Regions from separate parts of the Serratia surfactantfaciens genome, predicted to be linked through region 2. Evidence: predicted binding sites of a transcription regulator. Region 2 holds the regulator's gene; each other region holds the start of a gene.
The links. The regulator Fur, encoded in region 2, represses iron uptake genes when iron is present. The targets are predictions, from matches to a motif close to ATAATAATGAGAACNACTATCAA.

Region 1: a site for Fur is predicted at 3,980-4,002, ahead of sodA (superoxide dismutase [Mn]). Genes of this name have one in related genera too.
Region 3: a site for Fur is predicted at 2,864-2,886, ahead of ATE40_RS09180 (TonB-dependent siderophore receptor). Genes of this name have one in related genera too.

The regions. Positions count from the first base shown of each region.
Region 1 covers NZ_CP016948.1:4,501,523-4,512,340, reverse strand. The annotation lists gene fdxH (formate dehydrogenase subunit beta) at 1-592, opposite strand, end outside; gene fdnG (formate dehydrogenase-N subunit alpha) at 605-3,652, opposite strand; gene sodA (superoxide dismutase [Mn]) at 4,081-4,701, shown strand; gene ATE40_RS21075 (methyl-accepting chemotaxis protein) at 4,827-6,755, shown strand; gene yiiM (6-hydroxyaminopurine reductase) at 6,854-7,525, shown strand; gene ATE40_RS21065 (class I SAM-dependent methyltransferase) at 7,629-8,408, shown strand; gene ATE40_RS21060 (YibL family ribosome-associated protein) at 8,419-8,781, opposite strand; gene ATE40_RS21055 (aminotransferase-like domain-containing protein) at 8,855-10,321, opposite strand; gene ATE40_RS21050 (LysE family translocator) at 10,464-10,818, shown strand, end outside.
Region 2 covers NZ_CP016948.1:579,115-589,932, forward strand. The annotation lists gene glnS (glutamine--tRNA ligase) at 26-1,690, shown strand; gene chiP (chitoporin ChiP) at 2,266-3,669, shown strand; gene chiQ (ChiQ/YbfN family lipoprotein) at 3,716-4,042, shown strand; gene ATE40_RS02740 (beta-N-acetylhexosaminidase) at 4,056-6,713, shown strand; gene fur (ferric iron uptake transcriptional regulator) at 6,962-7,408, opposite strand; gene fldA (flavodoxin FldA) at 7,738-8,277, opposite strand; gene ybfE (LexA regulated protein) at 8,542-8,829, opposite strand; gene ybfF (esterase) at 9,086-9,859, opposite strand; gene seqA (replication initiation negative regulator SeqA) at 10,084-10,626, shown strand; gene pgm (phosphoglucomutase (alpha-D-glucose-1,6-bisphosphate-dependent)) at 10,703-10,818, shown strand, end outside.
Region 3 covers NZ_CP016948.1:1,923,637-1,934,454, reverse strand. The annotation lists gene ATE40_RS09185 (GNAT family N-acetyltransferase) at 184-645, shown strand; gene ATE40_RS09180 (TonB-dependent siderophore receptor) at 696-2,834, opposite strand; gene ATE40_RS09175 (GGDEF domain-containing protein) at 3,220-4,662, shown strand; gene ATE40_RS09170 (DUF1428 domain-containing protein) at 4,766-5,116, shown strand; gene ATE40_RS09165 (VOC family protein) at 5,128-5,601, shown strand; gene ATE40_RS09160 (VIT1/CCC1 transporter family protein) at 5,628-6,317, shown strand; gene ATE40_RS09155 (D-serine ammonia-lyase) at 6,426-7,763, shown strand; gene ATE40_RS09150 (6-phospho-beta-glucosidase) at 7,813-9,249, opposite strand; gene ATE40_RS09145 (MurR/RpiR family transcriptional regulator) at 9,380-10,114, opposite strand; gene tet(41) (tetracycline efflux MFS transporter Tet(41)) at 10,372-10,818, opposite strand, start outside.

The DNA of each region.
Region 1 (10,818 bases), 1.2 Mb from region 2:
CCGCCGCCACCTGCTTCATCGCTTCCTTGGTGCCGAAGTGAATCGCGCCGGTCGGGCAGGTTTTCACGCAGGCCGGTTCCTGGCCGACGTCCACGCGGTCGACGCACAGGGTGCACTTGTACACCCGGTTGTCGTCCTTGTTCATGCGCGGTACGTCGAACGGGCAGCCGGCGATGCAGTAGCCGCAGCCGATGCAGTGCTCGGACTGGAAGTCGACGATGCCGTTGGCGTACTGAATGATCGCGCCTTCCGACGGGCAAGCCTTGAGGCAGCCCGGATCGGCGCAGTGCATGCAGCCGTCCTTGCGGATCAGCCATTCCAGCTTGCCGTTTTCCTCCACCTCGGAGAAGCGCATCACCGTCCACGACTTGGCGGTCAGATCGGCGGGGTTATCGTACACCCCGACGTTGTGCCCCACTTCGTCGCGGATGTCGTTCCATTCGGAACAGGCCACCTGACAGGCCTTGCAGCCGATACAGGTGGTGACATCGATCAGTTTGGCCACTTCTTCCTGGTGGTCACGGGCGCGCGGCGCCGGCGTGAAGCCATTGGTGGCGGATTTACGAATGATGTCTTGAGATTGCATGGCCATAATTCGTCTCCGTTACACCTTTTCCACGTTGACCAGGAACGCCTTGAACTCCGGCGTTTGCGTATTGGCGTCGCCGACGAACGGCGTCAGCGTGTTGGCGATAAAGCCTTTCTTCGCCACCCCTTCGTAACCCCAGTGGATCGGGATGCCGATGGTGTCGACTTCCTGGCCGTGCACCTGCAGCGTGCGAATGCGCTTGGTCACCACCGCCTTGGCCTTGATATAGCCACGGTTGGAGCTGACTTTCACGGTATCGCCCTGCTTGATGCCTTTTTTCTCCGCCAGCTTCTCGCCGATCTCCACGAACTGCTCCGGCTGCGCGATGGCATTCAGCCGCGCGTGCTTGGTCCAGTAGTGGAAGTGCTCGGTCAGACGATAGGTGGTGCCGACGTACGGGAACTTGTCGGATTTGCCCATCGCCGCCAGATCGTCCTTGAACACGCGCGCCGCCGGGTTGGACACCACGTTCGGGTGCAGCGGGTTGGTGCCGAGCGGCGTTTCGAACGGCTCGTAGTGCTCAGGGAACGGCCCTTCCGCCATCTTGTCGGTGGCGAACAGGCGGCCCATGCCTTCCGGCTGCATGATGAACGGCCCGACATCGCTGCCCGGTGCTGCGGTGCTGTAGTCCGGGATATCGGCCCCGACCCACTTGGCGCCGTCCCACTCCAGCAGCTGGCGTTTCGGATCCCAAGGTTTCCCCTGTGGGTCCGCCGAGGCGCGGTTGTACAGGATGCGACGGTTGAGCGGCCATGCCCAGGCCCAGCCCAGCGTATTGCCGAGGCCAGACGGATCGGCGTTGTCGCGCCGCGCCATCTGGTTGCCGGCCGGCGTCCAGCTGCCCGCGAAGATCCAGCAGCCGCTGGCGGTGGTGCCGTCGTCGCGCAGCTGCGCGAACGAGCTGAGCAGCTCGCCTTTTTTCACCAGCACTTTGCCGTCGGCATCCAGCAGATCCGCCAGCGCCTTGCCGTTGTTCTCCTGCGCCACCTCTTCCGGCGCCGGGTTGTCCGGCGTCAGGTAGTCCCAGCGCATGTTCAGCACCTGCTCCGGCACCGCACCGCCGTCGCGCGCATACATCTCGCGCAGGCGACTGAAGATGCCCGCCAGGATCTCGCCGTCGTTCAGCGCTTCGCCCGGGGCGTCCGCGCCTTTCCAGTGCCACTGCAGCCAGCGGCCGGAGTTGACGATCGAGCCGTTCTCTTCGGCGAAGCAGGTGGACGGCAGGCGGAACACTTCGGTCTGGATCTGCGACGGATCCACTTCGTTGAACTCGCCGTGGTTCTGCCAGAAGTTGGAGGTCTCGGTGTTCAACGGATCGATGGTCACCAGGAACTTCAGCTTGGACAGTGAAGCCACCACCTTATTTTTGTTCGGGAACGACGCTACCGGGTTAAAGCCCTGGCAGAAGTAACCGTTGACCTTGCCCTGCGCCATCATCTCGAAGTACTGCAGCACGTCGTAGCCTTTGTCCCACTTCGGCAACCAGTCAAAGCCCCAGCTGTTGTCCTTCTGCGCCTTGTCGCCGTAGAAGGTCTTCATCATGCTGACGAAGAATTTCGGGTAGTTGCCCCAGTAGTTCACCTGGCCCGGCAGCAGCGCCTTCGGCGTGTTGGCCTTCAGGTAGGTCTCGAGATCGGTCTGTTTCTCCGACGGCAGCGTCATGTAGCCCGGCAGGCTCTGCGACAGCAGGCCGAGATCGGTCAGACCCTGGATGTTGGAGTGGCCGCGCAGCGCGTTGACGCCGCCGCCCGCCATGCCCATGTTGCCGAGCAGCAGCTGGATCATCGCCATGGTGCGGATGTTCTGCGCGCCAACCGAGTGCTGAGTCCAGCCCAGGGCGTACAGGAACGACGCGGTTTTATCTGCCACGCAGGTTTCGGCGATGTATTCGCACACCTTGAGGAAATCGTCCTTCGGCGTGCCGCAGATGTTGGTCACCACGTCAGGGGTGTAGCGGCTCACGTGCTGCTTCAGCATGTTCCACACGCAGCGCGGATCCTGCAGCGTGACGTCACGCTTGGCGAAGCCGTTCTCGTCGAACTGGTAGTTCCAGGTGGTTTTGTCGTACTTGCGGTTTTCCGCGTCGTAGCCGCTGAACAAGCCGTCTTCGAAGGCAAAGTCTTCCCGCACCAGCAGGCTGGCGTTGGTATAGGCCTCGACGTACTCGCGGTTAAATTTGTTGTTGGTCATCAGATACAGCAACACGCCCGACAGGAAAGCGATGTCGGTCCCGGAGCGGATCGGCGTGTAGAAGTCCGCCACCGATGCGGTTCGGGTAAAGCGCGGATCGATCACGATCAGCTTGGCATTGTTGTGTATTTTGGCTTCCATCGCCCAGCGGAACCCCACCGGATGCGCTTCCGCCGCATTACCGCCCATGACGATAATCAAATTCGCGTTCTTGATATCAACCCAGTGGTTGGTCATCGCACCGCGACCAAATGTTGGAGCAAGACTTGCTACCGTTGGTCCGTGTCAGACACGCGCCTGGTTATCTACGGCAAGCATGCCGAGAGCGCGACTAAATTTTTGCGACAGAAAACCGGTTTCGTTGCTGGCGGCCGAGGCGCACAGCATGCCGGTGGTCAGCCAACGGTTGACGGTAACGCCCTGATCGTTGGTTTTGATGAAGTTGGCGTCACGGTCTTCTTTCACCAGCTTGGCGATGCGGGTAAAGGCGTCGTCCCAGCTGATGCGCTGCCATTTGTCCGACCCTGGCGCCCGGTATTCCGGGTACTTGAGGCGGCTTTCGCTGTGGATGAAGTCAACCAGGCCGGCACCTTTCGGGCAAAGCGCGCCGCGGTTTACCGGATGATCCGGATCCCCTTCGATATGGAAAATGCTTTCTTTGGCGTTTTTGGCGCCATCACCAAGGCTGTACATCAACAGCCCACAGCCGACGGAACAATACGTACAGGTATTACGGGTCTCGCGGGCGCGCAGCAGTTTGTACTGCCGGGTTTCCGCCAACGCCACTTCAGGGGCAAAGCCCAGCGCGGCCACCGTCGTTCCTGCCATACCGCCAGCGCAGATCTTAAAGAACTGCCTTCTGCTGACCTGCATGGGGGTCTCCTTTACTCTCGATTGTCACATTGTTCAAATGGCGCTCTTCGCCAAAAACGGCAGAGCGCTAATGTCACTGTTGTTATGCTGATACGCGACGCGGCGATATTACCACAGCGTGCTTGTGGTTGTTACACACTCGTGCTCATTCAGTGAACGCATTGGCACATTTCGATACATTTCGGCGTCTGTACAGGCCCGGCGCTCTCTACAGTATAGAGAGTAACCAACATGTCGGCGCGAGGGCATCAGGTGGCGCTCAAGGCTTCTTTTCTATCAGTCTGTTAACGCAGCGATTTGTTCATTAACCACACACTTCACAGGGCATTGATAATCATTTTCAATATCATTTAATTAACTATAATGATCCGACTGCTTACGCGGTGCTCGCCCTTTGCGCCGCCCATACACCACTGGAGATGATGATTATGAGTTATTCACTGCCATCCCTGCCGTACGCTTACGACGCACTGGAACCGCATTTCGACAAGCAGACGATGGAAATCCATCACACCAAACACCACCAGACCTATGTCAACAACGCCAACACCGTGCTGGAAGCCTACCCTGAGCTGGCCAAATACAGCGTTGAAGAGCTGATCCAGGATCTGGATAAAGTGCCTGCCGACAAACGCACCTTCATGCGCAACAACGCCGGCGGCCACGCCAACCACAGCTTCTTCTGGAAAAACCTGAAAACCGGCACCACGCTGGGCGGCGATCTGAAAGCGGCCATCGAGCGCGATTTCGGCAGCGTTGAGAAATTCCAGGAAGAGTTCGAGAAAGCCGCAGCCACCCGCTTCGGTTCCGGTTGGGCCTGGCTGGTGCTGAAAGACGGCAAACTGGCCGTGGTGTCTACCGCCAACCAGGACAGCCCGCTGATGGGCGAAGCCGTCGCCGGCGCTTCCGGTTTCCCAATCATCGGTCTGGACGTGTGGGAACACGCTTACTACCTGAAATATCAGAACAAACGCCCTGACTACATCAAGGCGTTCTGGAACGTGGTCAACTGGGACGAAGCGGCCGCACGCTTCGCTGCGAAGAAGTAATTCGCCCCCGCTGATGAAGATGCCCGCCGCCGGCGGGTATTTTTTTGCCTGAAATCCGCTAAAGTTTGACCACTTCTTGCCGATGGTTTGTTCAATTGACGTTCGCCCGGAGAAGGAAAAACGCTATGGCGGCATTGCAAGCATTGGCAGGAAAGTTCACTCATCTCACCGTAGGTAAAAAGCTCGGTCTCGGCTTCGCGCTGTTGCTGCTGTTGGCGGTCGTCATCGCCGGCACCGGAGCGCAATACCTGCACATCATCGAATCCCGCGCCGATCGCATCGACTTCAGCAACCGGCTGAACGAGGAGATCAATCAGGCCAAATACAACCGCGCCATGTATGGCCAGACCTACCAGCCGGAATATATTCAGAACAATCGCGCCAATATCGACAACGCCGTCAAACTGATAGACCAGGGGCAGGCGCTGGACTGGGACGCCCAAAGCCGCAAGGATCTGCAGCGTCTGGTGACGCTGATCGGGGAATACCAGCAGCAGCAAAAAGTCTTTGAGCAGGCGGTGGCGGCCAAAGATGCGGTGCGCCAGAGCTGGAACATGTCGGAAGTGCAGGCCAGCCTGAGCCAGGTGGAACGTCAGCTGACCAACGGCGATCTGCAGCTGGCCTTTATCCAGCTGAACCAAAAGCTGACCCAGGTGCGCTACGGCGCGCGCGGCCTGCTACTGAGCCTGAACAAGGAAACCGAGGCGCCGCTGATGGCGGCCATTGACGACGCGCGTGACGCGGCCAACGCCCTGAGCCGCCGGGTCAGCGACGCGCAGCGCCCGCAGCTGCAGCCGCTGCTGGCCGCTTTGGACGATTACAAAAACCGCATTGCGGCCTACCTGCCGGCCTATGAGCACGAGCAACAGATCAGCCGGCAGCTCGGCGAACGCGCGCAGGCGATCGGCACGCTGGTGAACGCCTTTATGCAGGACGAGCTGGTGCAAACGCGCAACAACATCAATCTGGCGCAGCTGCAGATGGGCATCACCACCCTGATCGCCATCATCGCCGGGGTCCTTATCGCCTGGCGCATCACGCTGCAGATCACCCGTCCTCTGCACAGCACGCTGGCGATGGCGGAACGCATCGCCAGCGGCGACCTGCGCCAGGCGCAGACCAGCACCCGCCGCGATGAGCTGGGGCAGCTGCTGAACGCGGTGGCGGCGATGAGCCAAAATCTGCGCACCATGATTGAAAAGATCCAGATGGGCGTCAGCCAGGTTTCCACCGCCTCGGCGGAAATCGCCGCCGGCAACACCGATCTCTCTTCCCGTACCGAACAGCAGGCGGCAGCGGTCGAGGAAACCGCCGCCAGCATGGAACAGCTGACCGCCACGGTGAAACAGAACGCCGACAACGCCCATCACGCCAATCAGCTGGCCACCGACGCTTCGCAGACCGCGCAGCAGGGCGGCAAGCTGGTGGAAAACGTGGTCAGCACCATGCGCGATATCTCCAGCAGTTCGCAGCGTATCGCCGAAATTACCACCCTGATCAACGGTATTGCCTTCCAGACCAACATCCTGGCGCTCAACGCCGCAGTGGAAGCAGCACGCGCCGGCGAACAGGGCCGCGGCTTCTCGGTGGTTGCCAGCGAAGTGCGCAGCCTGGCGAGCCGCAGCGCCCAGGCAGCCAAAGAGATCGAAGGGCTGATCGCCGAATCGGTCAGCCGGGTGAAAACCGGCACCGAACTGGTGGAAAGCACCGGCAACACCATGGAGCAGATCGTCCGCTCGGTTACCCACGTGCGCGACATCATGGCCGAGATCGCCGCCGCCTCCGATGAACAGACGCGCGGCATCGCCCAGATTGGCCAGGCGATCGTAGAAATGGACCACACCACCCAGCAGAACGCCGCGTTGGTGGAAGAGTCCGCCGCCGCCGCCGATTCGCTGGAAGAGCAGGCGGAGATGCTGCTGCAGAGCGTTTCGGTGTTCCGCTTGGCGGAACAGACCGAGCCCGTCGCCGCCAAAGCCGCCGCGCCGAAAGCGCCGGTCGTCAAACCCGCGGCCGCCAACGCCGCAGCGGAAGAGAACTGGACCACCTTCTGACGCCCCGCCGCCCGCCTGATTATTTCGGGCGGGTTGTTATGTCCCCCCGGCGCAACTCAGGCTATGCTGAGCCCTCGACGCGAGACACGGAGGCGCACATGCATCACCCAGACGTTTACATCGGCAGCATTCAACCCTATGAAGGCGGGCGCCCCAGCGCCATCGCCAAGCGCCAGGTGGATGGCGCCATCCGGCTCACGCCGCTCGGCCTGGAAGGTGACGAACAGGCGGAGAAAAGCTATCACGGCGGGCCGGACCGCGCGCTGTGCCACTACCCGCGCGAGCATTACCTCCACTGGCGCGAGCAGTTTCCGGCGCAGGCGGAGCAGTTTTGCGCCCCGGCCTTCGGCGAGAATCTCTCCACCGAAGGGCTGACCGAGCACAACGTGTTTATGGGCGACATCTTCCGCTGGGGTGAGGCGCTGATCCAGGTCACTCAGCCGCGCTCGCCGTGCTTCAAACTCAATTATCACTTCGCGATCGAGGATATTTCGGTGCTGATGCAGCAAAGCGGCCGCTGCGGCTGGCTGTATCGGGTGGTGTCGCCGGGCGCGGTCAGCGGCGACCGTCCACTGGAGCTGGCGGCGCGCAGCAGCGACGTGACGGTCGCCGAAGCTATCGCCATCGCCTGGCATATGCCGTTCGACGCGGAACAGTACCGCCGCCTGTTGGCGGTGGCCGGCCTCTCCGCCAGCTGGAGCAAGACCATGCTCACGCGGCTCGCCGAAGGACGCCTCGAGGACTTCAATCGCCGCCTGCTCGGCCGTTGAACACGCGGGCGGAAAAGATGAAAAACGTGCGCCGGATGCCGCGCTAAACATTTTCTTCCGCCTATACTGTAGCCGCACGTTTTTTCAGCCAGGAGCCAGGTATATGACCACCCCGACCCATTCGATTCATCACGCCGCCGCCGAAGGCTATCAGGCCAATGCCGATCGCTATGTGAAAGGCCGGCCGGATTACCCGCCGGAAATCGCCGTCTGGCTGCGTGACGTCATCGGTTTGCACGCCGGCATGACGGTTATCGATCTCGGTGCCGGCACCGGCAAGTTCACCCCGCGCCTGCTGGAAACCGGCGCGCAGGTGATCGCCGTCGAACCGGTGCCGCAAATGCTGGAAAAATTGTCGGCGGCGCTGCCGCAGGTGAAAACGCTGGCGGGCACCGCCGAGGCGATCCCGCTGCCGGACGAGTCGGTCGATGCCGTGGTGTGCGCCCAATCCTTCCACTGGTTCGCCACGCCGCAGGCGCTGGCGGAAATCCAGCGCATTCTCAAGCCCGGCGGCAAACTCGGTCTGGTGTGGAACATGCGCGATGCGCGCGTCGGTTGGGTGCGTAAACTGAATCAGATCGTCGATCGCCACGAAGGCGATGCGCCGCGTTTCTATACCGGTGAATGGCGCAAGTTCTTCCCGTTCAAAGGCTTTGAACCTCTGCAGGAGCAGGTGTTTATGCTGGGCCACCGGGGCGCAGTGGAGGACGTGATCTACAACCGCGTGCGTTCAACCAGCTTTATCGCCGCGCTGCCGCAGCCGCAACAGGAGCAGGTTATCGATCAATTGCGCCAACTGGTGGCGGAAGAAGAGGAGCTGCAGGGCCAGGACACGATAACCGTGCCCTATCAGACCAAGGCGTATTTCACCACCAAGGTCTGACGCCCGGGGTTCAGAACGCTTTCTTGGCGTAACCGGTGACCGCTTTCAGGCCCATCTCACGGCCCAGCGCGGTCATCGGGTGCACCACGATCAGCCCACGCGCGCTTTTCTTCAGCGCGCCCATATCGGCCTGCTCTTTCTTGGTGATTTCACGGCTGAACGGCAGCTTGCTCAGCTTTTGCGCTTCGGCGCTCAGCTTTTCGCCGCGCACGTTTTTCAGGCGCTCGATCTCCGCCGCCAGCTTCTCTTTTTCTTTGGTGTGCTGCGCGATCAACTCAGGATTGCCCTGTTGGATCACGGTGGCGTCTTTGTGGTTCAAGGCGTCCAGCAGGTCGCTCAGGCGCTTGATCTCTGCCTTTTCTTTCTCTTTCATGGTCTCTGGCCCATTGTGCCCAAAAGGACACGCTAATCAACAATACCGGCATTGTAGCAAAAGGCGCGCGCCGTTACCCGTCCTGCGCAATACCGGGCGGCAGGCCGCTCATCTCGCAGGCTTTGGCACCCAGCCGGGCCAGCGCCTGGGTGTAACGCGCGTTGAACGGGTAGCAGCAGGAGAGCCGTAGCGCGTTGCGGTAGCGCCCGCTGGGGGAATACAGGGTGCCCGGCGTCAAACAGATCTGCTCCTCCAGCAGTTGATGGAACAGCGCCACGCTGTCCACGTTAGGAGGGAACTCGACCCAAAACACGAAGCCGCCCGCCGGCTGCGTGGCCAGCGTGCCGCGCGGGAAATGCCGGGCGATCAGCGCCCGCGCCTCGTCCACCTGAGCGGCGTAGCGCTTACGCAGGTTGCGCAAATGGTGATCGTAGCCGCCGCTCTCCAGGAAGGTCGCCAGCGTTTCCGACAGTAGCTGCGACTCGGACATCGACGACACCGCCTTCAGCTTGCGCAACGCCTCATGGAAACGGCCGCCGCAGATCCAGCCGACGCGAAAATCCGGCGCCAGCGTTTTGGTGAAGCTGGAGCAAAACAGCACCCAGCCGTCGCGATCGAACGCCTTCACCGCCGGTGACAGCGCGCCACCGAACTGGATCTCGGCATACAGCCCGTCTTCAATCAACGGCACCTGATGATCGTTCATCAGCCGCGCTAGCCGCTTTTTCGCCGCCAGCGGCATGGTGCAACCCAGCGGGTTTTGCACCGTCGGCATGGCGATCACCGCATTCAGCCGCTTCTCGTTCAATAGCAGTTCCAGCGCATCCAGCGACAGCCCCAGCTGTGGGTCGGTGGGGATTTCCAGCGCTTTCAGCCCCAGGCTGGCCAGCAGCGGCAGCAGATAAAAGTAGGTCGGCGACTCCAGCCCGACGCAGTCGCCCGGTTGGGTGGTGACGCGCAGCGCCAGCTGCAGCGCTTCCATGCAGCCGTGGGTCAGCACCACGTCGCCCGGCTCCAGCAGCATACCCAGCGTCATCGAGCGGCGGGCGATCTGCTGGCGCAGCCGCAGGCTGCCGGGCGGCAACGGGTACTGCCCGATCAGATCCGGCTGGCGGCGCAGCTGAGAGGACAGCATGCGCCCCAGCTTGCCGCCGGGATAGAAATCGCTGGTCTGCGGGCAGGCCAGCGCAATGTTGGTGAAGGCCGGGTTTTGCTGGGCGGCGAACACCGTATCGATCAGCGCCAGCACGTCGTCCGCCGGCGGTTCGATACGGCCACTGGGCGCCGAGGCCATCTTCAGCGCCGGCAGCGTGCTGCGCACATAAAACCCCGACTGTGGCCGTGCTTCAATCAGCCCGCGATCCTCCAGCGTGCGGTAAGCCGACACCACGGTATTGATGCTGACGCGATGGGTTTGCGCACAGCGCCGCACCGAGGGCAAGCGGTCACCGGGCAGCAGCGTGCCGCGGCGAATGGCCTCAGCCAGCGTATCCGCCAGCTGCAGGTAACGGGTATCCGGGGTCTCATCGAGCAGGGTCACAGTTTCTCTCCAGGCAATGGGTACAGTTTACATTTCGTACAACTGTAACCATGACAATATACGATTTGTGATTCTGTCACCATCCCATCGCAGCGATTATGCTGATCCTCTCGTTATCACCGTCATTTTCAAGGAACCTGCCATGCTGGACTCCGCCTTTGTCAGCTACGTCACCGTCATGTCGATCACCCCCGGCCCCAACAACCTGCTGCTGGCCTCGTCGGGCGTCAACTTCGGCCTGCGCCGCACCCTGCCGATGCTGTTCGGCATCTGCGTCGGCTGCGCGGTGCAGCTGGCGATCATTATCCCGCTGCTGGCGCTGGCGTTGAGCTGGGCCGGCGTCATCCGCTTCCCGCTGGCGGTGATCGGCTGCGCCTACCTGCTGTGGCTGTCGTGGAAACTATTCCAGGCCGCCTCGCCGGACGCCAAAGAGCAGGCGCAGCCGATGAGCCTGCTCAACGGCGCGCTGTTTCAGGCGGTCAATCCCAAGGCCTGGC
Region 2 (10,818 bases):
GCGCTTTGCATTGAGGAACAGTGAAATGAGTGAGGCTGAAGCCCGCCCAACCAATTTTATCCGTCAGATCGTCGATGAAGATCTGGCGTCGGGGAAACACACGTCGGTTCATACCCGCTTCCCGCCGGAGCCTAACGGCTACCTGCATATCGGTCACGCCAAGTCCATCTGCCTGAACTTCGGCATCGCCAAGGACTATCAGGGCCAGTGCAATCTTCGCTTCGATGACACCAACCCGGTGAAAGAAGACATCGAGTTCGTGGAGTCAATCAAGCATGACGTGGAGTGGCTGGGCTTTGAGTGGAGCGGCAACGTTCGTTACTCCTCAGACTATTTTGATCAGCTGCACCAGTATGCGGTTGAACTGATCACCAAGGGCCTGGCTTACGTCGACGAACTGTCGCCGGAGCAGATCCGTGAATATCGCGGCACCCTGACCGCGCCGGGCAAAGACAGCCCGTACCGCGGCCGCAGCGTTGAAGAGAACCTGGCGCTGTTCGAGAAGATGCGCAACGGCGAGTTCGCCGAGGGCGCCGCCTGCCTGCGCGCCAAGATCGATATGGCTTCGCCGTTTATCGTGATGCGCGATCCGGTGCTGTACCGCATCAAGTTCGCCGAACACCACCAGACCGGCAACAAATGGTGCATCTACCCGATGTACGATTTCACCCACTGCATTTCCGATGCGCTGGAAGGGATCACCCATTCGCTGTGCACCCTGGAATTCCAGGATAACCGCCGTCTGTATGACTGGGTGCTGGATAACATCACCATTCCTTGCCACCCGCGTCAGTACGAGTTTTCGCGTCTGAACCTCGAATACGCCATCATGTCGAAGCGCAAGCTGCACCAGCTGGTGGCCGAGAAGATCGTCGAAGGCTGGGATGACCCGCGCATGCCGACCGTTTCCGGGCTGCGTCGTCGCGGTTATACCGCCGCTTCGATTCGCGAGTTCTGCCTGCGCATCGGCGTGACCAAGCAAGACAACAACGTTGAAATGATGGCGCTGGAATCCTGCATTCGCGACGATCTGAACGAAAACGCGCCGCGCGCCATGGCGGTGCTGGATCCGGTGAAAATCGTTATCGAGAACATGGGCGACGCGGTGGAAATGGTCACCATGCCAAACCATCCGAACAAGCCGGAAATGGGCAGCCGTGATGTGCCGTTCAGCCGCGAGATCTATATCGATCGCGCCGACTTCCGCGAAGAAGCCAACAAGCAGTACAAGCGTCTGGTGTTGGGCAAGGAAGTGCGTCTGCGCAATGCGTACGTGATCAAGGCCGAGCGCGTCGAGAAAGACGAAGCGGGCGAGATCACCACCATCTTCTGCAGCTACGATGCGGAAACGCTGAGCAAGGATCCTGCCGACGGCCGCAAGGTGAAGGGCGTGATCCACTGGGTGTCTGCGGCGCACGCGCTGCCGGCGGAAATTCGCCTGTACGATCGCCTGTTCAGCGTGCCTAACCCGGGCGCGGCGGAGGATTTCCTCTCCACCATCAACCCGGAATCGCTGGTGATCAAGCACGGCTTCGTCGAGCCGAGCCTGGCGGCCGCACAGCCGGAGAAGGCCTATCAGTTCGAACGTGAAGGCTACTTCTGCGCCGACAGCCGTTACTCTTCGGCCGAACATTTGGTGTTTAACCGCACTGTCGGCCTGCGTGACACCTGGGCGAAAATCGAAGGCTAATCTTAATCGCCTCGAAAATTAATGTATCAGCGCGGCTTAGGCCGCGCTTTTTTATGCCTGCGATTGAGCAAACAACCCATTCCTCTCCCATTTTCTGGCGGGCGCTAAATTAATTGCGGCGCGTTAACCAATAAGCTTCTTGATATTGATCTTAATAGTGTTAACTTTTCTTATATATTCGTGATGCGAATTAATTTCATTTAGAGAGCGCTCTCAGATTTTATCTTCTGACTGACGAATTAGCTCAGGCTGAAACCATTAATCGTCTCTGGTTGACCTTATATCTGTGTTTATTCTGATTTAATTGAATTTTTTATTCGACACCCTCCATGATCACTGGCGTAACAAATTATCACTGATATGTGCTCCTTGTCATACTTTGACAAATCTTCCGCATTTTTCATTTGATAATTCGCGTCGCGAAAAATAGTCTGTCTGTAGCAATTAGTGCTGTGGGAATAACATCTCGTCGGCAATATTTTTTACCCGTTCGGGTTTTTTATTGGCAGTCGTGCAGGGCAGTGGTGAACACAGGCGGCTGCAACTTTTAAGTTAAGTCAAAGAGGAATTTCAATATGGGTACGCACGGTGCTCAGCGTAAAACGCTGGCGCTCGCAGTCGCGGGCGCGCTGTTGGGAACAGGGTTTGCCATGGCGCCTGAGGCGAAAGCCGCAGGGTTTATCGATGATTCCACGCTGACCGGCGGCATCTATTACTGGCAACGTGAGCGCGACCGTAAAGATCTCAATCCGGACAGCAAGGATTACAACCAATACACCACCAATCTGTCGCACTCTACCGCCAACCTGAGCCTGGATTTCGCCTCGGGCTACGCCTGGGACATGTTCGGCCTGGATGTCGGCGCCTTCACCGCCATCGAACTGGCTGAATCCAGCGCCAGCGGCCACCCGAACGAGATCGCGTTCTCCTCGAAGAACCGTACCTACGACGAAGACTACTCCGGCGACAAAGGCGGCGTCAGCCTGTACAAAGCCGCCGCCAAGTTCAAATACGGCCCGGTCTGGGCGCGCGCCGGCTACATTCAGCCGAGCGGCCAAACCCTGCTGGCGCCGCACTGGAGCTTTATGCCGGGCACCTATCAGGGCGCCGAGGCCGGCGCCAAGTTCGACTACGGCGATGCCGGTGCGTTGAGCTTCTCCTACATGTGGACCGACAAATACAAAGCGCCGTGGCATATCGAGATGGACGATTTCCGTCAGAACGATAAGAAAACCCGCGTCTCCTACCTGCACTCGCTGGGCGCCAAGTACGATTTCAAAAACGATCTGGTGCTGGAAGCCGCTTTCGGCCAGGCCCAGGGTTACGTGAATCAGTACTTCACCAAGGCGTCTTACAAATTCGATGTGCTGGGCAACCCGCTGACTACCAGTTACCAGTTCTACGGTGCGGAAGACCGCATCAGCAACAAGAACGATCCGAACAGCATCTACGACGGCCTGGCCTGGCTGCAGGCCCTGACCTTCGGTTACACCACCGGTCAGTTCAACTGGCGTCTGGAAGGCACCATGGTCAAGGCGGAAGGCAATCAGGGCTTCTTCCTGCAGCGCATGACCCCGACCTACGCTTCGTCTAACGGTCGGCTGGACGTGTGGTGGGACAACCGCTCCGACTTTAACGCCAACGGCGAGAAAGCGTTGTACGCCGGCGTGATGTATGACCTCAGCAACTGGAACCTGCCGGGCATGGCGGTCGGCGGCTCTTATGTCTACGCCTGGGACGCCAAGCCGAGCACCAACCCGATCTACGATCAGAGCCAGCGCCTGAAAGAGAGCGCCTGGAGCCTGGACGCGATGTACACCATCCAGGAAGGGCGCGCCAAGGGCACGCTGATCAAGCTGCACTACACCCAGTATGACAACCACACCAACATCCCGAGCTGGGGCGGCGGTTACGGCAACATCTTCCAGGACGAGAAAGACGTCAAGTTCATGGTCATCGCGCCATTCACCATCTTCTGATGCGTTCCCCGGCCTTGCGGCCGGGGGCAGTTAAGGGAATTCAACGATGAAAAAAATCATGCTGATGTTGGCGGCCGCCGCGGCCTTGAGCGCCTGCGCGCAACCCGCCGCGCCGCCGGAAGACGCCAAATTGAAGCAGGCTTACAGCGCCTGCATCAACACCGCCGAAGGTTCGCCGGAGCGTCTGCAGCCCTGCAAGGCGGTGCTGAACGTGTTGAAACAAGAGAAGCAGCACCAGCAGTTCGCCGCGCAGGAAACGGTGCGGGTGATGGATTATCAGAACTGCATTATGGCGGTGCACAGCGGTAACGGTCAGGCTTACGACGCCAAGTGCGGCAAGCTGTGGCAAGAAATTCGCGATAACAATAATTAAGAAGGACGAGAACATGAACGCATTCAAACTGAGCGCGCTTGCCGCCTTGACGGCAACGATGGGATTCCTGGGCGGCATGGGAAACGCCATGGCCGATCAACAGCTGGTGGATCAACTGAGCCAGCTGAAGCTGAACGTGAAAATGCTGGATAACCGCGCCGGCGAAAACGGCGTGGATTGCGCGGCGCTGGGCGCCGACTGGGCCTCTTGCAACCGGGTGTTGTTCACCCTCAGCAACGACGGCCAGGCTATCGACGGCAAGGACTGGGTCATCTATTTCCACAGCCCGCGCCAGACCCTGCGGGTGGATAACGATCAGTTCAAGATAGCCCACCTCACCGGCGATCTGTACAAGCTGGAACCGACCGCCAAATTCAGCGGTTTCCCTGCCGGCAAGGCGGTGGAAATCCCGGTGGTCGCCGAATATTGGCAGCTGTTTAGAAATGACTTCCTGCCGCGCTGGTATGCCACGTCCGGCGACGCCAAACCGAAAATGCTGGCGAATACCGACACCGAAAACCTGGACCAGTTCGTGGCGCCGTTCACCGGCGATCAGTGGAAGCGCACCAAAGACGACAAAAACATTCTGATGACGCCGGCTTCGCGCTTTGTCAGCAATGCCGAGCTGCAGACGCTGCCCGCCGGCGCGCTGCGCGGCCAGATCGTGCCGACGCCGATGCAGGTGAAGGTCCACGCGCAGGACGCCGATCTGCGCAAAGGGGTCTCGCCGGATCTGAGCACGCTGGTCAAGCCGGCGGCGGACGTCGTCAACCAGCGCTTTGCGCTGCTGGGCGTGCCGGTTCAGGCCAACGGCTATCCGATCAAGACCGATATCCAGCCGGGCAAGTTTAAAGGCGCGATGGCGGTGCCGGGCGCCTATGAGCTGAAGATCGGCAAAAAAGAGGCGCGGGTGATCGGCTTCGATCAGGCCGGGGTATTCTATGGGTTGCAGTCGATCCTGTCGTTAGTGCCGACCGACGGCAGCGGCAAGATTGCTACATTGGACGCCAGCGACGCGCCGCGCTTCCAGTATCGCGGCATTTTCCTCGACGTGGCGCGCAACTTCCATAAGAAGGATGCGGTGTTGCGTCTGCTGGATCAGATGGCGGCCTACAAGCTCAACAAATTCCACTTCCACCTGAGTGATGATGAAGGTTGGCGTATCGAGATCCCCGGTTTGCCTGAGCTGACGGAAGTCGGCGGCCAGCGCTGCCACGATCTGAGCGAAACCACCTGCCTGCTGCCGCAGTACGGCCAGGGGCCGGATGTCTACGGTGGTTTCTTCAGCCGTCAGGACTATATCGACATCATCAAATACGCCCAGGCGCGCCAGATTGAAGTGATCCCTGAGATCGACATGCCGGCGCACGCCCGCGCCGCGGTGGTGTCGATGGAGGCGCGCTATAAAAAGCTGCATGCCGCCGGAAAAGAGCAGGAGGCCAACGAATTCCGCCTGGTGGATCCGACTGATACCTCCAATACCACCTCCGTGCAGTTCTTTAACCGCCAGAGTTACCTGAACCCGTGCCTGGATTCTTCCCAGCGCTTTGTCGACAAGGTGATCGGCGAGATCGCCCAGATGCATAAAGAAGCCGGGCAGCCGATCAAAACCTGGCACTTCGGCGGCGACGAGGCGAAAAACATCCGCCTGGGCGCCGGCTATACCGACAAGGCGAAACCGGAGCCGGGTAAAGGCGTCATCGACCAGAGCAACGAAGACAAGCCGTGGGCCAAGTCGCAGGTTTGCCAGACGATGATCAAAGAAGGCAAGGTGGCCGACATGGAGCACTTACCGAGCTACTTCGGCCAGGAGGTCAGCAAGCTGGTGAAGGCGCACGGCATCGACAGAATGCAGGCCTGGCAGGACGGCCTGAAAGACGCCGAGAGCGCGAAGTCGTTCGCCACCTCGCGCGTGGGCGTCAACTTCTGGGATACCTTGTACTGGGGCGGTTTCGACAGCGTCAACGATTGGGCCAATAAAGGGTATGAAGTGGTGGTCTCCAACCCGGACTACGTCTACATGGACTTCCCTTACGAGGTGAACCCGGACGAGCGCGGTTACTACTGGGGCACTCGCTTCAGCGACGAGCGCAAGGTGTTCAGCTTCGCGCCGGACAACATGCCGCAGAACGCGGAAACCTCGGTCGATCGCGACGGCAACCACTTCAACGCCAAGAGCGACAAGCCGTGGCCGGGAGCCTACGGGTTGTCCGCTCAGCTGTGGAGCGAAACCCAGCGCACCGATCCGCAGATGGAATACATGATCTTCCCGCGCGCGCTGTCGGTGGCCGAACGCGCCTGGCACCGCGCCGGTTGGGAGCAGGACTATCGCGCCGGCCGCGAATACAAAGGCGGGGAGACCCACTTTGTCGACACCAAGGCGCTGGAGAAAGACTGGCTGCGCTTCGCCAATATCCTGGGCCAGCGTGAACTGGCCAAGCTGGACAAAGGTGGCGTCGCTTATCGTCTGCCGGTGCCCGGCGCACGCGTAGCGGGCGGCAAGCTGGAGGCGAATATCGCGCTGCCGGGATTGGGCATCGAGTATTCCACCGACGGCGGCAAGCAGTGGCAGCGTTATGACGCCAAGGCCAAGCCGGCGGTATCGGGTGAGGTGCAGGTGCGTTCGGTCAGTCCCGACGGTAAACGTTACAGCCGCGCCGAGAAGGTCTAAGCCCGGCGCATCGGCCTGTCGTCATGGCGGCGGGCCGCTTAACGAAGGGGGAATGCGTCCGCCTCTGCGCGTGTCGGCGTGAAGCGGACGTGAAAGTGAGAGCAGTACGTGGAGTCGCAGTGCCGCTGCAATTGTAGTATTTCATGACATGATCTTTCCCCGGCTGGTCCGGGGATTTTTTTGCTCACCGTTCAGCAAGCATAAAAAAACCGCCTCAGGGTGAGGCGGTTTTTCATAGCCAGTCAGGCTTATTTCTTGTCGTGCAGCGTTTCGTCTTCGCGGCAGTCACCGGTTTCACAGTGGCCGTACAGGTACAGGCTGTGGTTGGTGAGCTTGATGCCGTGCTGCTTGGCGATATCACGCTGGCGCACTTCGATGGATTCGTCACTGAATTCGATCACTTTGCCGCAGTCCAGGCAAATCAGGTGATCGTGGTGATGCTGTTGGGTCAGTTCGAACACGGACTTGCCGCCTTCGAAATTGTGACGTGTCACAATGCCCGCATCGTCAAACTGGTTCAGTACGCGATAAACCGTTGCCAGGCCGATCTCTTCGCCCATATCAATCAGTTTTTTGTACAAATCTTCCGCACTGACGTGATGGCATTCCGGATTTTGCAGTACTTCCAGGATTTTGAGTCGCGGAAGCGTGACTTTTAAGCCGGCCTTCTTCAATGCGATGTTGTTGTCGGTCATGCGAATTCAGTCCTGTTACTATGCTAATCAAGTTGAGGCGTACTCGCCTGTGGCATCGGTCGGCACAAAGAGTTAATGCGTCTCATTATAGAACCGGTTGTACTAAATGGAAACCGCCGGTTGTTAACAAAGATATAATTGCACTATTGCATGTTTTGCATGCAACGCCTTGATGGGTGGGATAAACCGATAACTCAGTCTACCTTGACGGGGTGGGAAGTTACAAATCTGTAGCTTCTATCGCAGCAATCCCTGCTGCCGATGATGGCCCTGTGCGCACACTATGCACTTTACAGGGCCTTTGTTCAACCTTTCGCCAGTTGCGGCGTTTAGCCGACGATATCGGCCAGGCTCAGCTCTTCGACGATCTGTTTGACCCAGGCATCGACGCGCTCGTTGGTCAGCTCCGGCTGGCGGTCTTCGTCGATCGCGAGACCAATGAAGTGGTTGTCGTCCGCCAGGCCTTTGGAGGCCTCGAAGTGGTAGCCTTTGGTCGGCCAGTGGCCCACGATGGCCGCGCCGCGCGGTTCAATGATGTCGCGGATGGTGCCCATCGCGTCACAGAAGTATTCCGCGTAGTCTTCCTGGTCGCCGCAGCCGAACAGCGCCACCAGTTTGCCGTTGAAATCGACTTCTTCCAGCGTCGGGAAGAAATCATCCCAGTCACACTGCGCTTCACCGTAGTACCAGGTCGGGATACCCAGCAGCAGGATATCGAACCCTTCCAGGTCTTCTTTGCTGCTTTTAGCGATGTCGTGTACTTCAGAGACGTCGTCGCCAAACTGTTTCTGGAGAATTTTCTGGATCATTTTGGCAATGTTTTCGGTATTGCCAGTGTCGCTGCCAAAGAAAATGCCTACAGTAGCCATATCGCGTATAACCTTTAAATTCAAGTAATTGCATTACTCGATGCCAGCACTGCCGCCGCTGACGCCGATTAAAATGATGCCATGACAAGAGCCTTTCGCCACGGGGGCGGGCGCCGACAGGCGCAGTCTCTTGCCGGTAAATGCGTATCATGCCAGAAAGTGGCGCCGGGGTTTTATCGCATTTATGCGATGCCGGAGAATGAAGAAAAGCGTGGTCGATCCGGCGTTGTCCTTAACGCCGCGCCGCGCGTGCGGCCGAAGAGATCAATGTTCCGGCTGTTCTTCCGCCAGTTGCGCCAACAGCATCTGCTCGATGAGTTCGCTGCGGCTAATGTTGCGCTGTTCCGCCAATTTGTTCAGGGCGTCCACCGCATCCGCGTTGATTTTCAGCTCTACGCGCCGCAATCCACGCACTTTATCGCGCCGTAACTGATTGCGCTTATTGATTCTAAGCTGTTCATCGCGGGAAAGCGGGTTGGTTTTCGGGCGCCCCGGACGGCGTTCATCTGCGAACAGATCCAGCGTCGTGCGATCCGTTTGTTCTTTTGCCATAGGTAGCGGTACTGCAAGGGAGTTTGCATCAAAAAGCGCTCGCACGCTTCCGGAGGCATCGGTTAACACACTTCGGGCCAATAAACCCTAACCCAAATTCACCCCCGAACCGGCGTTCGCGAACGCGCTGGCGCGGCGGCAAAATTATAGCGCGCCATATTACCCCAGCAGATGGAGCGGCGACAATGCCTAACTGCGGGCTAAACGCGCTAAGCCGTTATCTTTAGCGCGTTTTTTCGCCAGATGAGCGTATTTTTCAGGCTTCGTCGAGGAAACGGTGGATGGCGCGCAGCACCGCGTCCGGTTTTTCGGCGTGCACCCAATGGCCGGTGCCGGCGACGACATGGGCGCGGGCCTGCGGGAACTGGCGGGCGATGTCCGCACGATAGCTGTCCTGCACGTACGGCGACAGGCCGCCGCGAATGAACAGCGTCGGGTGCGGCCAGGCCGGCACGTCCTGCCAGCCGGTGATGTCTTCGTAGCGTTCGATCAGCACCGGCAGGTTGAAGCGCCATTCGCCATTGTGGAAGGACTTCAGCAGGAACTGGATCACGCCTTCTTCCTGCAGATAGTCGCGCATCAGCTGGGCGGCCGCCTGGCGTTGGGTGATGCCGGCGGCGCTGACGGCCTTCAGCGCGGCGAAGATCTCATCGTGGCGGCGAGTCTGGTAATCCACCGGCGCCACGTCGATGACGATCAGCTTAGCGATGCGCTCCGGCGCGATGGCGGTCAGCGCCATCGCCGCTTTACCGCCCATCGAATGGCCGATGACGATCGCTTTATCCAGCTGCAGTTCGTCGAGCAGCGCCAGCAGATCCTGCGCCATGGCGGGGTAGTTCATGTCGTCGGCGCGCGGGGAGAGGCCGTGGTTGCGCAGATCGACTTTGATCACGCTGTGCTGCTGGTGCAGATCGCGTGCCAGCACGCCCAGGTTGTCCAGATTGCCGAACAGCCCGTGGATCAGCAGCACCGGCAGCGCATCTGACTCGGCGGCCAGCAGTTGATAATGTAATTTCATGGCGAAGTTCATACTGAGAGAGATTCAGATTAGGGTATCATGATTGAATCGCACGATGAATCATGCGGAATTTTCGCGGCGCGGGCTTGGCAGTGCCGGCTATAGGTATTAGTCTGCATTTGCCGTCCGGAGGCACATTGTTGTGTTCGCTCCAGCGCTTTTAACCTTATAATCCCATGGCTTGAATGCAGGATCTGGCTTCAGGTTCTAAGTAGAAAAAACAGTATTGGATAAAGATGAAAACTATTGAAGTCGACGAAGAGCTTTACCGTTATATTGCCAGCCACACGCAACACATCGGTGAAAGCGCGTCCGATATTTTACGCCGCATGTTGAAATTCACCGCCGGTCAGCCGGTGCGCGCGTTGCCTGCCGCCAGTGCGTCGCAGTCCGTCGAGCTGGAAAAGGCGGCCCCGGCGCAGCGTCCGCGCGATCGCGTGCGCGCCATGCGCGAACTGCTGCTGTCGGATGAATACGCCGAGCAGAACAAAGCGGTCAACCGTTTCATGCTGGTGCTGTCCACGCTGTACACCCTCGATGCCGCCGGTTTCGCCGCTGCCACCGAGGCGTTGACCGGCCGTACCCGCACCTATTTCGCCGGCGATCAGCAGACCCTGCTGGCCAACGGCACGCACACCAAGCCGAAGCATGTACCGGGCACCCCTTACTGGGTGATCACCAATACCAATACCGGCCGCAAACGCAGCATGATCGAACACATCATGCAGGCCATGCAGTTCCCGGCGGAACTGATCGAGAAAGTTTGCGGTACCGTCTAATTTAGCGAACAGCCCGTCATGATGGCCGTGCGCGACATATTGCCCGGTCACCGACAGGGATGAGGGAGATATGTCGATGGCGAATAATCCACGTGCCGGGCAGCCCGCCCGCCAAAGCGATCTGATCAACGTAGCCCAGCTGACGTCGCAGTACTATGTGCTGCAACCGGAAGCCGGCAATCCCGCACATGC
Region 3 (10,818 bases), 1.3 Mb from region 2:
TGCTGTTGTTCGGCATTTGACGCTACATATTTTCTGAATGGGTGGTGCCCATTGCCGCGGATGCACCGATTGCGAGTATGTACGGCTCCGGCCGCAGACCTCAATGTGGCGCCGTGGCCTGCGCGTTGACGTTTGCTGTTCTATGCTGGAGGCGGGCATTTTTACATCATCGCAGAGGACATCATGAGCGAAAGCATCGTGGTCAGATCGCAGGAACAACGGGATTACGCCGCCTGGCTGGCGCTGTGGCAGGGGTATAACGCCTTTTACGGCCGGGAGGGGGCAACGGCGTTACCGGACGAGGTGACGCAAACCACCTGGCGGCGTTTTTTCGACGCCTACGAGCCGATGTACGCGCTAGTCGCCGAGCATCAGGGGCAGGTGGTTGGATTAACGCACTATCTTCTGCACCGCAGCACCATTCAGCTGCAGCCCAACTGCTATCTACAGGATCTGTTCACCGCAGAGGCGGTGCGCGGTAAAGGGGTGGCGAGGGCGCTGATCGCGGCGGTTTACGAGCGTGCGCAGCAGCTGGGGTTGCCGCGCGTCTATTGGAATACCCATGAAACCAACCAGACGGCGATGCTGCTGTATGACAAGGTGGCGGATCGTCCCGGATTTGTGATGTATCGCAAGGCGCTTTGACACCCGGTGAAATGAATACGGGCGCCAAACGGCGCCCGACAATCGGCAGGTTAAAAATCGACCGTCGCCTGCAGGCTCAGGCTGCGCGGTTCCCCCTCAATCACGCGTAAATTGCCGGCGCTGGAGGCATAATATTCGCGGTTGAACAGGTTTTTCACATTCAGCTTCAGCTGAGTATGTTTCCCCAACAGTTTGCTGTCCCAGGCGACAAACGCATCCGCCACGGTATAGGCCGGCATGGTGAAGCTGTTCTCCGGATCGCCGGCGCGGCGGCCGACGTAGCGTGCGCCGCCGCCAACGCGCACCTCGCCGGGCACCACCGGCAACGTCATGCGGTGGCTGAGGTACAGGCCGCCCATGTTGGTCGGGGCGTTGACCAGCCGATTGCCGACGTTGGCCGGGTTGAGATTGTCTTCAACGATTTCGGTCTTGTCGTAGCTGTAGTTGGCGGTGAGATCCCAGTTGCGCGCCACTTCGCCGTTCAACTCCAGTTCGACGCCGGTGGAGCGCGCTTTGGGAATGCTGCGGGTCACGCCGTTGATAAAGATCGACATATTGCTTTCATCGATGCGATAGAGCGCCAGCGTGGCGTCAAACGCCGGGGTGACTTGCCATTTGCCGCCCACTTCATAAGTGGTGCCGGTTTCCGGCGTGGCGACGTTGCCATTGTCGTCGATGGCGGTGGATGGCGTGAAGGAACGGCTGTAGTTGCCGTACAGCGACAGGCTCGGCGTCAACTTATACACCAGTCCCGCCTGCGGCAAGAACTGGTCATCTTTGTCATTGAGCGTATTTTTCGGCTGCCGGAAACCGTTGCTGTTGTTCTGATAATACGACTGATAGCGCGCGCCCAGCACCGCGATCCATCGCTCGGTGAGATGAATGCTGTCCTTGGCGTACAGAGAGCGGCTGAACAGCGTGGCGCGCAGATTGCTCGCCGCGTCGCTGTAGGTCGTACTGTCAGTGACAGGCGTTTCGCCATACGTCGGATCGTACATGTTGAAGGTCTTCGACACCTTGCCGCGATAGGAATACGCCTTATAGGTCTGGTTTTTCTCGTAGTCCACGCCCAGCAGCAGGTCATGCTGCATGCCGAATACCTCCGGCGAGCCGGTCAGATCCCACGAGTAGTAGTGGGTCTGGTGATTAAAGCCTCGGTTGGCGTCGGCGCGGCGCGAAACGATGCCGGTCGTGGTATCGACGGCGGTGGCGCGCACTTCGTTACTGTCGTAACGGCGCTGCAGCCACGCGTAGTTGACGCGGGTGGTCCAGATCGGGTCCAGCGCGTATTCATAATGGGCGCTCAGGCGTTTGTTTTTGCCCCAGGCGCGGTTGGCGTAATCATCAAGCCGGCGGTTGTAGGGCACATCGACCGGTTTACCGTCGATAAATGCGGTGCCGCGATCGTAAGGAATGTCGTATTTATATTCGCTGTAGGCGATGTTAAAGGAGGCTTTGTCGCCGAACCAACTGAGCGAGGGGGCGAGCAGCGTGTGTTCGTCGCTGCCGAAGTTGCGCCAGTAATCCGCGTGCTGACGTTCGGCGATCAGGCGAAAGGCGAAGCCGCCGCCCAGCGGGCCGGTGACATCGACACTGCCGCTGCCGCCGCCAAAGCTGTTGGTGGCGCCGCTGATGCGGGTGTTCCAGTCATACTGCGGTTTTTTACCGATCAGATTGATGATGCCGCCAGGGCTGAGGATACCGTAAAGCAGTGAAGCGGAGCCTTTCAGCACCTCGACGCGTTCGGTGGTGGCGTCCATGCTCAACCCCTGGTTGCTGCGTACGCCGTCGATGAACACCGAACCGTCGGAGTTGACCCCAAAACCGCGTTTGACAAAGCCGTCCTCGGTGCCGCCGAGTGTGTTGCCCTGGGTGACGCCGCTGACGAACTTCATCGCGTCATTGACGCTTTTGACCTGGAAGTCGTCAATCACCTGAGAGGTGACAACGCTGATCGATTGCGGCACCTCGGCGATCGGCGCTGCGGTTTTGCTGCCGGTCGAAGCGGTATCGGCGCTATAGCTGCCGGCAGGCAGCGGGGCGGCGGTTACTGTGATGGACTCCTCCGATTTAGCGTCGGTCACGGCGGCGATCGTCAGGGCGGGAAACAGGCCGGCAAACAGGGGCAGCGTACGCAGAATGGGATTTTTTTTGCTTTTGTAGGGGTGGCGAAGAACTGACTGGCGCATATCATTCCATGGTAAAATAATAAATAGTAACGATTATCATTATAATTATCATTTGATGAAATTAGATAGAGGAAGTTGGCGCCCTTCGCGCATTGCAAGATTTTATTTTGCCATCAGTGAAAAGCATGGCGGTTTTGCCGGTATAAATTCGCCGGATTGGCCACAAAGATCGAGGTGACGGCAGCGTTTCGGCAGTTTCTGCGTCTGGTAGCTGGTTGCCGTCAATATATTGATACACAAATATATTTTCCCTTGATGAATAAACAGATGCCCGCGCTGGCAAAACTGGCAATATAGCCGGGTCGGCCGTGTGTGTTCTCCTTGTTCGACGGTTGTGACGCGAAAAGACTGTCACTTTACGCTAGCGAAAGTCTCTGGATCCAAGATGCAAACCATCCCGTTGTCCGATACCCGTAAAATCTGGCCCGCGACCCTCATCTTTTTGCTGGTGTTTGCGCTGTGCCTGCTGGGTATCGTGAGCCGTCCCGGCAGCTTTCTGGCGATATTCTGGCCGGTAAACGCCGTGCTGCTGGCCGTTTTGGTGCGCCGCCCGCAGTGGGCCACCTGCGCCGGCTGGGGCATGGCGGTGCTGGGCTATCTGGCGGCGGACCTGTTGACCGGCAGTTCGCTGGAAAAGGCGCTGCTGTTGAATGCCGCCAATCTTTCCGGCGTGGTGGCAGGGTATTGGCTGTTCATGCGGCTGTCGCCACCGGCGCGCATGTTGCAGCGCGGCGCCTCCAGCATGTATCTGTTCGGCATCTGCCTGGCCGCCGCTGCCGTCACCGGCGTGGCGGGCGCCGTCGCCTCTCAGTGGCTGTTCGGCAGACCCTATTTGACCTCCCTGGCGCTGTGGTTCTCGTCCGAATTCACCAATTACGTCACGCTGATGCCGTTCATTCTGGTGTTTCCCATCGATTGGCGACATCGCCTGCGCGCGGCTTGCGCCATGCTGATGCAGCGCAGCCAATGGCCGCAGGCGGGGCAAAAACTTGCGGTGTTGGCGCTGCTGGCGCTGGCGGCGGTTTGCAGCGTGCTGATCGGCGGGCCCGGCGCGGTGATCTTTCCAATGCCGGTGCTGCTGTGGCTGGCGATGTCCTTTTCACTGTTCAGCACCATGATCGCGGTGCTGGTTTATGTGCTGTGGTGCCATCTGGCGATCGATTTCGGGCTGTTGAGCACGACGCTCGATATGAAGGTGTTGCAGAACGCGGTGTCGATGCGTTTGGGCATTGCGCTGTTGGCGCTGGGGCCGATCGCCGTCGCCAGCATGAACTATGCGCGCAATGCGCTGTTGCGCACCCTGGAGCATGTGGCGAATCACGACGCGTTGACGCATGTGTTGACGCGCAATGCGTTTATGCAGCGCGGCGAACGGGTGATTGACCAAAAAGGCGAGCTGGTTTGCGTCATGATGCTCGATATCGACTATTTCAAATCGATTAATGACCGTTTCGGCCACGCCGGCGGCGATCAGGCGCTGATGGCTTTTACCCGCGCGATCGCCGCCGATCTGAGCGTCAATGATCTATTTGGCCGCATGGGTGGCGAAGAGTTTGCCATCGTCTCGACGCTCGGCCAGCCTCAGCAGGGATTGCAGCTGGCCGAACGGCTGCGGCAACGCATCGAAGCGGAGTCGATCACCATGCCGGCCGGCCATCCGCTGCAGATCACCGTCAGCATCGGCATGGTGACCTGTACGGGCGGTTCCGGCCATAGCCTGGCGGATCTGCTGAAACTGGCGGATCTGGCGGTATACAAAGCAAAAAATGCCGGCCGCAACCGGGTCGCCACGCCTGAGTCTTACCCGCCGCCGGCCCCCGGCCGCTAACTTGCGATCCGCGCAGCGCCCCCGCCGTCTAAACTGGTAGGGGGTGCAGGCAACTCCGCCTGCGTTAAACCGACTGTCCTTAAACAGACAAGAGGATGCCAGGATGAAATACATCGACGGGTTTGTGGTGGCGGTGCCGGCCGCCAACAAGGAGGCGTATCACCGGTTGGCGGCTGCAACGGTGCCATTGTTCAAAGAGTTTGGCGCCACGCGCATCGTGGAGTGTTGGGGTGATGATGTGCCCGACGGCAAACTGACCGACTTTCGCGGCGCGGTGAAGGCGCAGGAAGGCGAAGTGGTGGTGTTCAGCTGGATCGAGTATCCCTCCAAGGCGGTGCGCGACGCCGCCAACGAGAAAATGATGAGCGATCCGCGCATGAAGGCGCTGGGCGAGATGCCGTTTGACGGCAAGCGCATGATCTTTGGCGGGTTCGCGCCAATCCTTGATGAGTGAAGGAGGCGCAGATGGCCAGAATTACGCAACATCTGTGGTTTGAAAAAGACATGGAGGCGGCGCTGAACTGCTATGTCGCGCTGATTCCCGGTTCGTCCGTGAACTGGTTTTCCGATCTGCCGGCGGATACGCCGAGCGGCCCGGCCGGCAGCGTGAAGCTGGCCTCCTTCACCCTGGGCGACCAGCGCTACGCGGCGATCGAAGCCGGGCCGCTGGATCCGTTCAACCACAGTTTCTCCGTGATGGTGGAGTGCGACGATCAGGCGGAGGTCGACCGGCTGTGGGATACGCTGAGCGAAGGCGGCGAGGCGGAGCAGTGCGGTTGGCTGCGCGATCGTTGGGGGCTGTGCTGGCAGATTGTGCCGCGGCGTCTGACGGAGTTGATGAACGACCCTGACGCCGCCCGCGTGCGGCGGGTGACGGAAGCGATGCTATTGATGGGCAAAATCGACATCGCCGGCCTGGAAGCGGCGGCGCGAGACTAGCGGCAAGATCGAGAAGGAGAGAACGGATGCACCGAGAGCGGCACAGTATTGAGCGCATCGGCTGGCTGCGGGCGGCGGTGCTCGGCGCCAACGACGGCATTGTCTCAACGGCCAGCCTGCTGCTGGGCGTGGCGGCGGCCAGCGCCTCGCATTCCGCGTTGATGATCGCCGGCGTCGCCGGGTGGGTGGCGGGCGCGATGTCGATGGCCACCGGCGAGTATGTGTCGGTATCGTCGCAGGCGGATACCGAAAAGGCTGCCCTGGCTGAGGAGCAGGCGGAGCTGCTTGAAGACTACCCGGGGGAGTTTCGTGAACTGACGTCAATCTACGTGCATCGCGGCCTGGATCCGGCGCTGGCCCGGCAGGTAGCGGAAAAGCTGATGGCGCACGATGCGCTGGAGGCGCATGCGCGCGACGAGCTGGGCATTTCCTCCGCCACGCGCGCCCGGCCGCTGCAGGCAGCGTTAGCGTCGGCGCTGAGTTTCTCCCTCGGCGCGCTGTTGCCGCTACTGGTGGCGCTGTGGGCGCCGCTCGACTGGACGCGGCCGGCGCTGGTGGTCTCGGCGCTGATTTCCCTCGGCGTGCTCGGCGGCATCGCCGCAAAAACCGGCGGGGCGCCGATCTTGCCGGGCGTCGCGCGCATCCTCATCTGGAGCGCCCTGGCGATGGCGGTCTCCTCCGGCGTCGGCATGTTGTTTGGCGTCGCCGCCGGGTAGCGCCGGGTTTGCATCAATCTGTTGCATCTCAAGAGCAGAATTTATCATTTGTCAGCCGCCGGCGTTCGCGGCATGGTGACGGCAATGCCAACTCAGTCAGGGACACTTATGCACCAATCACAGATTCAACCGTGGATCGCGCAGCATCCGCTGCTGCAACGCATGGTTGCTCTTGAGCCGATCACCTGGTTCAATCCGCGTGCGACCACGCTGGCCGCAGGGCTGCCTCATGTCGGGCTGAGCGCCGCCGACGTGGTCGAAGCCGAGCAGCGCCTGGCGCGCTTTGCGCCATATCTCGCCGCGGCCTTCCCGGAAACCCAGCCCACTGGCGGGATCATCGAATCCGAACTGGTGGCGATCCCCGCCATGCAGCAGGCGCTGGATCGCCGCTACGGGCAAACTCTGGGTGGGAAACTGCTGTTGAAAAAGGACAGTCATCTGCCGATCTCCGGTTCAATCAAGGCGCGCGGCGGCATCTATGAAGTGCTGACGCACGCGGAGAAGCTGGCGCTGGAGGCGGGGCTGCTGCAGACCGGTGATGACTACGCCCGGTTGTTTTCCGACGAGTTCCGTCAGTTCTTCAGCCAATACCGTATCGCCGTCGGATCGACGGGCAATCTGGGATTATCCATCGGCATCATCAGCGCCCGCCTGGGATTTGACGTCAGCGTGCACATGTCGGCGGATGCGCGGGCGTGGAAGAAGCAGAAGCTGCGCGACAACGGCGTGACGGTGGTGGAATACGCCGAAGATTACGGCGTGGCGGTGGAGCAGGGCCGCAAACAGGCGGCGAACGATCCGCGTTGTTTCTTTATCGACGATGAAAACTCGCAAACCCTGTTCCTCGGTTATGCGGTGGCCGGCGGCCGCCTGAAGCGGCAGTTCGCCGAACAGGGCATCGTGGTGGACGCGCAGCATCCGCTGTTCGTTTATCTGCCGTGCGGCGTCGGCGGCGGGCCGGGCGGCGTGGCGTTTGGCCTCAAGCTGGCGTTCGGCGATCACGTTCACTGCGTTTTCGCCGAGCCGACCCATTCGCCCTGCATGCTGCTCGGGGTTTACAGCGGGCTGCATGACGGGATTGCGGTGCAAGATCTCGGCATCGACAACCGCACAGCGGCGGACGGATTGGCGGTGGGGCGCGCCTCCGGCTTTGTCGGCCGGGCGATGGAACGCCTGCTGAGCGCGTTTTACACCCTGAGCGACGAGGAGATGTTCGCGTTGCTCGGGTTGTTGGATCGGCACGAACATATCCAGTTGGAGCCGTCCGCGCTGGCCGGCATGGCCGGGCCGTGGCGCATGGCGGCCAATGCGCAACCACTGAGCGGGCAAGGCGTGAGCGCGGAGAGTCTGGCGCAGGCGACGCATCTGGTGTGGGCGACCGGCGGCGGCATGGTGCCGCCGGTGGAAATGGCGAAGTACCTCACCGCCGGGCAGACGGCGGAATAAGGCGCAATAAAAAAGGGGCGAACATCGCCCCTGATCGTCTGCCGCGCCGTTACAGCTGTTCGCCGTTGCTGGCGATGACCCGGCGGTACCAGTCGAAGCTCTTCTTGCGCGAGCGCTCAAGCGTACCGGTGCCGTCGTCGTGTTTATCGACGTAGATAAAGCCGTAGCGTTTGCTGTACTCACCGGTGGTGAACGACACGCAGTCGATGCAGCCCCAAGGGGTGTAGCCGATCAGATCCACGCCGTCTTCAATCACCGCTTTTTTCATCTCTTCGATGTGGGCGCGCAGATAGTCGATGCGATAGTCATCATTGATCTGGCCGTCCGCTTCCACCTTGTCGAAGGCGCCGAAGCCGTTTTCCACGATAAACAGCGGCTTCTGGTAGCGTTCATACAATACGTTCAGCGAGTAGCGCAGCCCGACCGGATCGATCTGCCAACCCCAGTCGGAGGCCTTGACGTGCGGGTTCGGCACATTGCCCGGGAAACCGAACATGCCGTCGCTGCCTTCCACCGCGTTGGCCTGCAGCGCGTTGCTCATGTAATAGCTGAAGCCGATGTAGTCGGTGCAGCCCTCGCGCAGGATCTGGGCGTCCTGCGGCTGCATCTCGATCTTCAGCCCTTTGCGTTCCCAGTCGCGCAGCAGATAGCTTGGGTAGTAGCCGCGCATCTGCACGTCGGTGTACAGATAGCGCTGGTGCATCGCCTCCACGGCGTACATCACGTCGTCCGGCTTGCAGGAATAAGGATAGAACGGCACGCAGGCCAGCATGCAGCCGATCTTGAACTCCGGGTTGATCTGATGGCCGAGTTTGACCACCTGCGCGCTGGCGACGAACTGGTGGTGCAACACCTGATACAGCGCCTGCTCCGGATTGTCTTCCTGGGTGTAATCCACGCCGGAACAGCAGTAGCCGAACAGCGGGTAGCGGTAGTTGCTCTGGTTGTTGATCTCGTTGAAGGTCATCCAGTACTTCACCTTCTCGCGGTAGCGGCGCATCACCACTTCGCTAAAGCGCACGAAAAACTCCACCACCCGGCGGTTTTTCCAGCCGCCGTAGGTTTTCACCAAATGGTAAGGCATTTCGAAGTGGGACAGGGTGATCACCGGCTGGATGCCGTATTTCAGCAGCTCATCGAACAGATCGTCGTAAAACTGCAGGCCGGCTTCGTTCGGCGCCGTTTCGTCGCCGTTCGGGAAGATGCGCGTCCAGGCGATCGAGGTGCGGAAGCATTTGAACCCCATCTCGGCGAACAGCGCCACGTCTTGTTTGTAGCGGCCGTAGAAGTCCACCGCTTCATGGTTGGGGTAACGGTAGCCATCGAGCACCCCGTCGGTCATCACGCGATCGACGCCGTGCGAACCGCCGGACAGCACGTCGGCGATGCTTGGGCCTTTGCCGCCCCGATCCCAACCGCCTTCAACCTGGTGCGCGGCGACCGCGCCCCCCCACAGAAAATCCTTCGGCAACTGTTTCATCGTCAATGTCTCATCGGTTTATTTAATGAAGGGTAATCACGCTGCGTTGAGAATAGAGTACCAATACCGAAAGAAATGTCACGATATAACAAATCACCGTGAAAAGTGATTTGTCACAATAAAAAAACAGCCTGTTTTATTTTGCCGAATTAATATGCCCGAGCCGTTTACCGATGGTTTCAATAATGTAAAGCACGGGGATCTGCGTGGTAATATTATGATGGCCGCCGATCAAATGCTGCGGAACGTGGTAAGAGAGGTTAAAGTCCGCCAGCCGCGCCAGTGAAGAGGTTTCGTTGTTGGTGATGCTGATGATTTTGCAGTGGTGCAGGCTGAACTGGCTCGCCAACCGCAGGATCTCTTCGGTCTCGCCGGAGACCGACAGCATGATCGCCACCGCGTTTTTATACATATCGCTGTTGACCGGATAATAAGGATCGTCGATATGGGTGCTGAATTTCCCGACGTTGGAGAAGAAACGCGCGCCATATTTCCCCAATGCGCCTGACGTACTGATGCCGACGAAAATAATTCGCTCGGCGGCGGCGATATGCTGCACCGCCTGATCGATCAGCTGATTAAACTCTTCGTTGCTGACGCTTTTAAAAAAGCTGAGGATTTCGCCGATGCCGGAATCGATCGGCGGCGCGTCGCTTTGCTCGAGGTACAGTTTGAAACGGATGCGAAATTCCGAATAGCCGTCACAGCCCATTTTTTTGCAAAACCGCAGCACGGTGGTGGTGGACACGCCGGCGGCCTCCGCCAGCTCGCGGATGGTCATGTACATCACCTGATTTTTGTGTTTGCTGACGTAGTTATAAACCATCAGCTCCAGGGCGTTGAGCTCGGCGATTGCTTTATGGGTGAACATGAGTCGGTCCGGCGGCTGGAAACGGGAAGCTTATCTGCAGGTTAACATAGCAAAATTCACCGCCGCTGGCACTGCCGAAGCAAAAGAAAAGCCGCACCAGTCAGGGGCGGCCCAGAGTTCACGACGAACAAATTAAAGCAAAACGTTCCGGAAGACATGCCATGAAAACGCGTTTCATCACACAGTGTCAGCATAGGTCAGCTTATTCCGGCGGCAAAATGCCGGTTTTTGCTTTCCAAAGCTAAAGATTGGCAAAGTTACGGCGCCATATCCCTGGCGCGCGAACGTGCCAGCAGCGGCGGGGCCAGCAGATACAGGGCGGCGGCCAGCGCCCAGACCAGGCCGGGCCAGACATCGCGCGTGGCGGCGTACAGCGCCGTCGCTACCAGCGGCCCGGCGACGCCGATCAGGCTGCCCATGCTGGACAGTGTCCCCTGCAGCTCGCCCTGATGGTCGTCGTCCACCTTGTGCGCCATCAGCGCCTGCAGCGCGGGCAACGCCATGCCGCCCGCCGCAAACAACGGCAGCAGGACGAACGGCGCCCAGCCGCGCGTGGCGATCGACAGCAGCAGCATGCCCAGCGCGTCGGCGGCCAGGCCGATCAGCAGCGCCTTGCGCTCGCCGAGCCGTGCGACCAGCGGGCCGACGGCAAAGGCCTGCGACAGCGCGTGGCAGGCGCCGTAACCGGCCAGCGACAGGCCCGC